2 regions of the Streptomyces sp. NBC_00316 genome follow, and region 1 is predicted to be linked to the other one. Evidence: riboswitches for the same ligand, from Rfam matches in the RefSeq annotation. Region 1 holds a riboswitch; the other holds the start of a gene.
The links. Region 1 has a riboswitch for cobalamin ahead of OG878_RS30100 (cobalamin biosynthesis protein). Riboswitches for the same ligand answer to the same signal wherever they lie in the genome.

Region 1 (4,303 bases):
CGTGCCGCGGGTGCCGGGCACGATCACCAGATCCGCGTCGGCGAGCTCCTCCGCCCGGTCCACGAACCGCACCACCACCCCCGGTTCGGCGGCCAGCGCGTCCACATCGGTGAAGTTCGACATCAGCGGCACCGCGCACACGGCGACCCGCAGCACGTCCTCGCCGTGCGGCGGCGCGACGACCGACTCGCGTACGGCTCCGCGCAGCGAGACCCGCAGCCCGTCCTCCTCGTCGATGCCCAGCCCGTGGGCGAACGGCAGCACCCCGTACGTCGGCCGCCCGGTCAGCCCGTACAGCATGTCGAGCCCCGGCTCCAGCAGCGAGACGTCGCCGCGGAACTTGTTGACCAGATAGCCCGCGATCAGCGCCTGGTCCTCGGCGCTCAGCAGCGCCGTGGTACCGAAGAACGAGGCGAAGACGCCGCCACGGTCGATGTCGCCGACCACGACCACTGGGAATCGCGCGGCCCGCGCGATCCCCATGTTCACGATGTCGGTGCGCCGCAGATTGATCTCGGCCGGGCTGCCCGCCCCCTCGCAGATCACGGCGTCATACGTGCCCCGAAGCTGCTCCAGGCAGTCCACGACCGTGGAGAGAAGCGTCTCCTGCCGCCCCCCGTGGTAGCCGCGCGCGCTCATCTCGCCCACCGGCCTGCCCATCAGGACGACCTGGCTGGAGCGGTCGCTGCCGGGCTTGAGCAGCACCGGGTTCATCAGCGCAGTCGGCTCCACCCGGGCGGCCTGCGCCTGCATCGCCTGCGCGCGTCCGATCTCCGCGCCCTCGCGGGTGACGAACGAGTTCAGCGACATGTTCTGCGCCTTGAAGGGTGCGACCTTCACACCCTGGCGCACCAGCCAGCGGCAGATGCCTGCCGTGACGACGCTCTTGCCCGCGTCCGACGTGGTTCCGGCGACCAGCAGTCCACCGCTCATTTCCCTCTCCGTCCCGCGGCCGGGAGCCGCCCCGCGGGCGACCGCCGTCCCGCGATCAGCCGGCCCGCCGCGCACACGCCGAGGGCCAGCACCCCCACCCGGCGCGACAGCCGCACCGCACGTTCGATGTCCTCGGTCGCCACCGCACGGCCGGCCGTGCCGTTCAGCACCGGCCGGTGCTCGACCCGGCCGCCGTACGCGAGGGTTCCGCCCAGCCGTACGCCGAGCGCGCCCGCGAACGCCGCCTCCACCGGCCCGGCGTTGGGGCTCGGGTGCTTGCCTGCGTCGGCCCGCCAGGCCCGTACCGCCTGCCGTGGCAGCCCCCCGGCAACCACGGCGAGCGCAGCCGTGAGCCGGGCGCCGGGCCAGCCCACGACGTCGTCGAGCCGGGCCGAGGCCCAGCCGTAGCGCAGATGGCGCGGCGATCTGTGCCCGACCATGGCGTCCAGGGTGTTGACGGCCCGGAAGGCGACGAGCCCGGGCACACCGCCCAGGGCACCCCACACCAGCGCGCCGACCACCGCGTCCGAGGTGTTCTCGGCGACGGACTCGACCACGGCGCGGGCGATCTGCGGCCCGTCGAGGCACTGCGGATCGCGTCCGCACAGATGGGGGAGCCGCTCACGGGCCCGTTCGATGTCACCGGCGGCCAGCGCGCCGCCGATGGCACGCGCCTCGCGCCCCAGCGACGTACCGCCGACGACGGACCAGGTGGCGGCCGCGGTCAGTACGACGGAGACGACGGGACGACGGCGTACGGCACGGGCGGCCAGCGCGGCCCCGCCCGCGGCGCCTCCGGCGCAGACCAGGGTGTGCAGTGCGCCCCATCCGCGGTGGTCGCGCCACAGCCGGCGCTCGACGCCCGCGGCGGCCCGCCCGAACGCGGCGACCGGATGGCCCCGGCGGGGATCACCGAGCAGCAGGTCGCCGATCAGGCCGGCCGTGGCGCCGTACGCGAAGATGCGGTCGGCTCGCACAGCTCACCCCGCCGTTGCGCCTCGGAGGACCTTCGTACAGCCGGCTCCCGGTGGGAGCGGCACAGAAACGGACGACGACGCACGGCAGCCGGGCATGGCGATATGTCCTCACTCAGGGTCCGCGCCCTGGTTCGACGTGACCGGCGGCGAGAGTCTCCTGGCTCCCGGATCCGCAGGTCCCCCGGTCTTCCAGCCCGCGTGCGCGCGCCGTGACGTCCGGTGTGGGGGACCGCTCCCCGGTGACAGTGGCGGGACCGCGCCGGATTCGCACCGGCTTCCTCTGCTGTCGCCGTAAATGGCTCCGGCAGTCCACCACGCTCCGCGAACGCCCGTCAACCTGGCGTTGACCTGCGGTGGCGCAGTGTGGGCAGACACACAACGGGCCGGACACACACGAGGTGTGTCCGGCCCGCCGGAGGAGTGCGGCCCGGTGAAGGGCTGCGGGAAGGGGCTCAGGCGACGATCAGATAGATCCCGTACGCCACCGCTGCCGCGCACAGTGCGAAGCAGACGTACGCGCCCGTGCGGGCGAGCACCACGGAACCCCCGGAGGAGCCACCCTGCGCCGCCGGTTCCGGCTGCTTGGAGAGCCCGACGATGCCCAGGGTGAAGAGGCCCACCAGCGCCACGGTGACGACGAGCGAGACGCCGAAGACGGAGCCGAGAGCTGCCCAGTCGATGTTCATGCTGATCTGTCCTTACACCGTGGCCGGCCGCGCCGGATCGGCGACGGTTCCGGCCGGGGCCGGGATGGTGGTCATGAGGTCCGTGGCTGCGTCGGCCGTCACGGTTGCGCCCGCGTCCGCCGTGGCGGCCGCGGCCCCGGTGGGCGGCGGGGTGACGGCCGCGATGGCGGTGGTGACGACCCCCGCCGGTTCGGCTGCCGGGCCGGCCGGGGCGACATCGCCGTGACCGACCGGCTTGCGGCGGGACAGCAGCCAGATGGCGGCGGAACCACCGACCAGAAGGACGGCGACGGCAACGACACCCCAGGTGCCCTGCTTGGTGAGGAACTCCGCGCCCGCACCGACCAGACCGGCGGCCGGCAGGGTCAGACCCCAGGCGACGAACATCCGGGTGGCGGTGGACCAGCGGACCACACCGCCCCGGCGGCCCAGGCCCGCGCCCATCACGGCGCCGGAGCAGGACTGGGTGGTGGAGAGGGAGAAACCGAGGTGCGAGGAGGCCAGGATGACCGTGGCCGCGCTGGTCTGGGCGGCGAAGCCCTGCGGCGGCTTGAGCTCGGTGAGGCCACTGCCCATGGTGCGGATGATGCGCCAGCCGCCCAGGTAGGTGCCGAGCGCGATGGCCATACCGGCGGAGACGATGACCCAGACCGGCGGGTTGGAGCCGGGGGAGAGCACGCCGCCGGTGACCAGGGCCAGGGTGATGATGCCCATGGTCTTCTGTGCGTCGTTGGTGCCGTGGGCGAGCGAGACCAGTCCGGCCGAGGCGATCTGCCCGGCGCGGTAGCCCTTGGCGGTGGCCTTCTCCTGGGCGTCGTTACGGACCTTTCCGCCGATCCGGTACGTCAGCCTGGTCGCGAGCAGCGCCGCGAGACCGGCGACGACCGGGGCGGCGACCGCGGGGAGCAGCACCTTGGTGACGACCGTGCCGCCGTCGACCGACGACCAGCCGGCGGACATCACCGCGGCGCCGATCAGACCGCCGAAGAGAGCGTGGGAGGAACTGGACGGCAGGCCGACCAGCCAGGTCAGCAGATTCCAGAGAATGGCGCCGACCAGGGCCGCGAAGATGACTTCTGTTCGCAGCCCGTTCTCGTTGATGATCCCGCCGGAGATCGTTTTGGCGACCTCCACGGACAGGAACGCGCCGACGAGGTTGAGAGCGGCGGACATGGCCACCGCTGTCTTGGGTTTGAGAGCACCGGTCGAGATGGTGGTGGCCATCGCGTTGGCGGTGTCATGGAAACCGTTCGTGAAATCGAACACTAGAGCTGTCACGATCACAATCGCGAGGAGCAGCGTGATGTGTTCCATTTACCCAGGCAATCGTTCGACGTCATTGGCTCGTGGACCGTAGGCAACCTGGGTGAACGGAAGATGAACTGGACGGGGCACTGGGGTGTCTCCAAACGGATCGAGGTCGTTCGCTTCGTCCGCTGCGCGACGGCCGGGACGGGGCGCAGGGCCTGCGGTGGCCGGATTTCGTCGCCCTGGCCGGCCCGGTGAACCGGCGAACCCGAGGGATGATCCAGCGAAAATCCGGCCAAAAGAGATGTCGGTCACCCTGCGGCCTCCCGCCGCGTCCACGGCACTGCCAGGATCTTGCTCATGAGCGATCGCACCCATGACGCGCAGGAAGTCCACGACGCACAGGACGCCGTCGAACGGGCCTGGTGCGACGTCGTGGCCACGGCCCGCAGGACCGCT
Region 2 (4,303 bases), 3.5 Mb from region 1:
GCATGAAGGACGGCGTGAACGGCGTCGCGCTCGGCGTCTTCATCTTCTTCTTCCTGGCCGTCACGGTCATCGGCTTCATGGCCGCGCGCTGGCGCAAGGCCGAGAACGAGGCCAGCCTCGACGAATGGGGTCTGGGCGGACGGTCGTTCGGCACCTGGGTCACCTGGTTCCTGCTCGGCGGCGACCTGTACACCGCGTACACCTTCGTCGCCGTCCCCGCCGCGATCTACGCGGCCGGCGCGGCCGGGTTCTTCGCGGTCCCGTACACCATCCTCGTGTACCCGCTGATCTTCACCTTCCTGCCGCGGCTCTGGTCGGTGTCGCACAAGCACGGGTACGTCACCACCTCGGACTTCGTCCGCGGCCGCTTCGGCTCGAAGGGGCTGTCGCTGGCCGTCGCCGTCACCGGCATCCTCGCCACGATGCCGTACATCGCGCTCCAGCTCGTCGGCATCCAGGCGGTGCTGGACGTAATGGGCGTCGGCGGCGGCGAGAACACCCACTGGTTCGTCAAGGACCTGCCGCTGCTGATCGCGTTCGCGGTGCTCGCCGCGTACACCTACTCCTCCGGGCTGCGGGCCCCCGCGCTGATCGCGTTCGTCAAGGACGGGCTGATCTACCTGGTCATCGCGGTGGCGATCATCTACATCCCGATCAAGCTGGGCGGCTTCGACGACATCTTCGCCAAGGCCGGCGAGGCGTTCTCGCAGACCAACCCCGCAACAGGCAAGCCGCGCGGCGCCCTCGCGCCGGCCGATCCGGGCCAATGGGGCTACGCCACCCTGGCCCTGGGTTCGGCGCTCGCGCTCTTCATGTACCCGCACTCCATCACGGCGACGCTCTCCAGCCGCAGCCGTGACGTGATCCGCCGCAACACCACGATCCTCCCGCTGTACTCGCTGATGCTGGGCCTGCTGGCGCTGCTCGGCTTCATGGCGATCGCCGCCGGGGTGAAGGTGCAGAACGGACAGCTGGCCATCCCGCAGCTGTTCGAGAACATGTTCCCGGACTGGTTCGCGGGCGTCGCGTTCGCCGCGATCGGTATCGGCGCGCTGGTACCCGCCGCGATCATGTCGATCGCCGCGGCGAACCTCTTCACCCGGAACATCTACAAGGACTTCATCAGGCCCGACGCGACCGCGGCGCAGGAGACGAAGGTCTCCAAGCTGGTGTCGCTGCTGGTGAAGGTCGGCGCGCTCGTCTTCGTCCTCACGATGGACAAGACGGTCGCGATCAACTTCCAGCTGCTCGGCGGTATCTGGATCCTGCAGACCTTCCCGGCGCTGGTCGGCGGTCTGTTCACCCGGTGGTTCCACCGCTGGGCGCTGCTCGCGGGCTGGGCGGTCGGCATGGCGTACGGGACGCTCGCCGCGTACGGAGTGGCGAGCCCGACCCAGGCGCACTTCGGCGGGTCATCGAAGGAGATCCCGGGGATCGGCGAGATCGGCTACATCGGTCTGACCGCGTTCGTGCTGAACGTCGTGGTGACGGTGGTGCTGACGTTCGTCCTGAACGCGGTGAAGGCACCGGCCGGAATCGACGAGACGTCGCCGTCGGACTACACGGCGGACGCGGGCGACCCGGGCGTGAAGGTCGAGCTCCCGTCGGCCAGGCCCGAGCCGGCCACCTCCCCCGACGCGAGCCCGTCCGCCAACTAGGGGCACGGAGCTGCCGGCATGCGGCCCGTCCGGCTCCCGCCGGGCGGGCCGCATGCTGCCGGGGAACCGGTCCGATCGGCACATCGAGGACGACGCGGCCCGGGCTCCGTCGGAAACCCGTTGCCCGCCCGCGCACCCCGTGCGGCACACTGCCGCCCATGGACATCTCCATCAGGGCCGTCACCCCCACCGAACACCGCCCCCTCGGTGAGATCACCGCACACGCGTACCTCGACGACGGCCTGCTCCACTTCGGCGCCGACGACCCGTATCTCGAACTGCTCCGGGACGTCCCCCGCCGCGCCGCCGAAGCCGAAGTGCTTGTCGCGGCCGGCGCCGACGGGCAGTTGCTGGGCGGCGTCACCTACGTATCGCCCGGCAACCCGTGGGCCGATATCGCCGGCCCCGACGAGGCCGAATTCCGGATGCTCGCCGTCGCTCGGGAGGCGCGCGGCCTCGGCACCGGCGAGGCGCTCGTACGGGCCTGTATCGACCGGGCACGCGGCACGGAGGGCATCGCGCGGCTCGTCCTGTCGACGACTCCGGACATGCACGGGGCGCACCGGATCTACCGCCGTCTCGGCTTCGTCAGGACTCCTGAGCGCGACTGGGAGGCTGTTCCGGGCCTTCCGCTGCTCACGTACAGCCTGAGCCTCTGAGCCCGCACGACACAACATGTGGGGGCCGCCTCATCGGGCGGCCCCCACATGTATGCTCGTGCTCGCTGTCGCCGCAGGGAAATCCGGTGCGAATCCGGAACTGTCCCGCAACGGTGTGTTCGGTGCACTTTTGCGCACCCTGAAAGTCCGAGGACCTGCCGACAGCGCGTCCGGCTCGACCGATCCGGACGCCCAGACGTCCGGGCCTCGCGGTTGGGCCGGTGGACGCCGCACAGAGCGCTGCCCTCCTTCTCCGGGCCACCCCTCTGTCCGGCTGCCCCGCCCCCGCCGGCCCCGAGCCGAGCGAGGGAGAGCACCACGTGACCATCGCGCCAGCCGATCCGGCTTCAGTCGCCGAGTCCGCGGGAACCACGAACGACGGACCCGGGACCGCACTGCTGCGGACCCTGACCGACCTCACCGTCGATCTGCCCGACACCGACCCCGGTCGCGTCGCCGCCGCCGCGCTGCGCGGCCGCAACGCCCGTTCGGACGAGGCGGAGTTGCGCTCGCTGGCCACCGAGGCCGCCGCGGGCCTGATCGCCGAGGACCCCGCGTACTCCCGGCTCGCCGCCCGCCTCCTGACCCGCACCATCGCGGACGAGGCGGCCGGTCAGGGCGCGGTGTCGTTCTCCGCCTCGGTCGCCGTCGGTCACCGCGAGGGTCTGATCGCGGACCGCACGGCCGCGTTCGTCGCGCTCCACGCGGCCCGGCTCGATGCGCTGGTCGGGCAGTCGCTCGCCGACGGCGCCGACGACCGGTTCGGCTACTTCGGGCTGCGCACGCTGCACAGCCGCTACCTGCTGCGCCACCCCCACACCCGCCAGGTCATCGAGACGCCGCAGCACTTCATGCTGCGGGTCGCGGCCGGCCTCGCCGAGGACGACTCCGAGCGTGCGCTGGACGAGGTCGCCTCGCTGTACGGCCTGATGAGCCGCCTCGACTACCTCCCCTCCTCCCCCACTCTCTTCAACTCCGGTACCCGGCACCCGCAGATGTCCTCGTGCTATCTGCTGGACTCGCCGCTGGACGAGCTCGACTCGATCTACGACCGCTACCGCCAGGTGGCCCGGCTCTCCAAGCACGCGGGCGGCATCGGTCTCTCGTACTCCCGGATCCGTGCCCGCGGTTCGCTGATCCGCGGCACCAACGGGCACTCCAACGGCATCGTGCCGTTCCTGAAGACGCTCGACGCCTCGGTCGCCGCCGTGAACCAGGGCGGCCGCCGCAAGGGCGCCGCCGCCGTCTACCTGGAGACGTGGCACGCGGACATCGAGGAGTTCCTGGAACTGCGCGACAACACGGGTGAGGACCAGCGGCGTACGCACAACCTCAACCTGGCGCACTGGATCCCGGACGAGTTCATGCGCCGGGTCGACGCGGACGGCGACTGGTCTCTGTTCTCCCCCGCCGACGTGCCGGAACTGGTCGACCTGTGGGGCGACGCGTTCGACGCCGCGTACCGGGCCGCCGAGGCCAAGGGCCTGGCCCGCAAGTCGATGCCCGCGCGTGAGCTGTACGGCCGGATGATGCGGACGCTCGCGCAGACCGGGCAGGGCTGGATGACGTTCAAGGACGCCTCCAACCGGACGGCCAACCAGACCGCCGAGCCGGGCCGCGTCGTCCACTCGTCGAATCTGTGCACCGAGATCCTCGAGGTCACCGACGACGGCGAGACGGCCGTCTGCAACCTCGGTTCGGTCAACCTCGGGGCTTTCGTGGCCGGCGGGGAGATCGACTGGGAGCGGCTCGACGCCACCGTCCGTACCGCCGTGACGTTCCTCGACCGGGTCGTCGACATCAACTTCTACCCGACCGAGCAGGCCGGCCGCTCCAACGCCCGCTGGCGTCCGGTGGGCCTGGGTGCGATGGGGCTCCAGGACGTCTTCTTCCAGCTGCGGCTGCCGTTCGACTCCCCCGAGGCCCGCGCGCTCTCCACGAAGATCTCCGAGCGGATCATGCTGGCCGCTTACGAGGCGTCCTGCG

Region 2: another riboswitch for cobalamin. It lies ahead of OG878_RS14325 (ribonucleoside-diphosphate reductase subunit alpha); the one in region 1 lies ahead of OG878_RS30100 (cobalamin biosynthesis protein).

Annotation. Positions count from the first base shown of each region.
Region 1 is NZ_CP108023.1:6,765,469-6,769,771, forward strand. Features, by position in the region: gene OG878_RS30095 (cobyric acid synthase) at 1-933, opposite strand, end outside; gene OG878_RS30100 (cobalamin biosynthesis protein) at 930-1,910, opposite strand; cobalamin riboswitch at 2,062-2,190, opposite strand; gene OG878_RS30105 (hypothetical protein) at 2,363-2,596, opposite strand; gene OG878_RS30110 (inorganic phosphate transporter) at 2,609-3,910, opposite strand; gene OG878_RS30115 (class II aldolase/adducin family protein) at 4,205-4,303, shown strand, end outside.
Region 2 is NZ_CP108023.1:3,261,746-3,266,048, forward strand. Features, by position in the region: gene OG878_RS14310 (DUF3311 domain-containing protein) at 1-6, shown strand, start outside; gene mctP (monocarboxylate uptake permease MctP) at 3-1,658, shown strand; gene OG878_RS14320 (GNAT family N-acetyltransferase) at 1,817-2,317, shown strand; adenosylcobalamin-variant (AdoCbl-variant) riboswitch at 2,383-2,482, shown strand; gene OG878_RS14325 (ribonucleoside-diphosphate reductase subunit alpha) at 2,638-4,303, shown strand, end outside.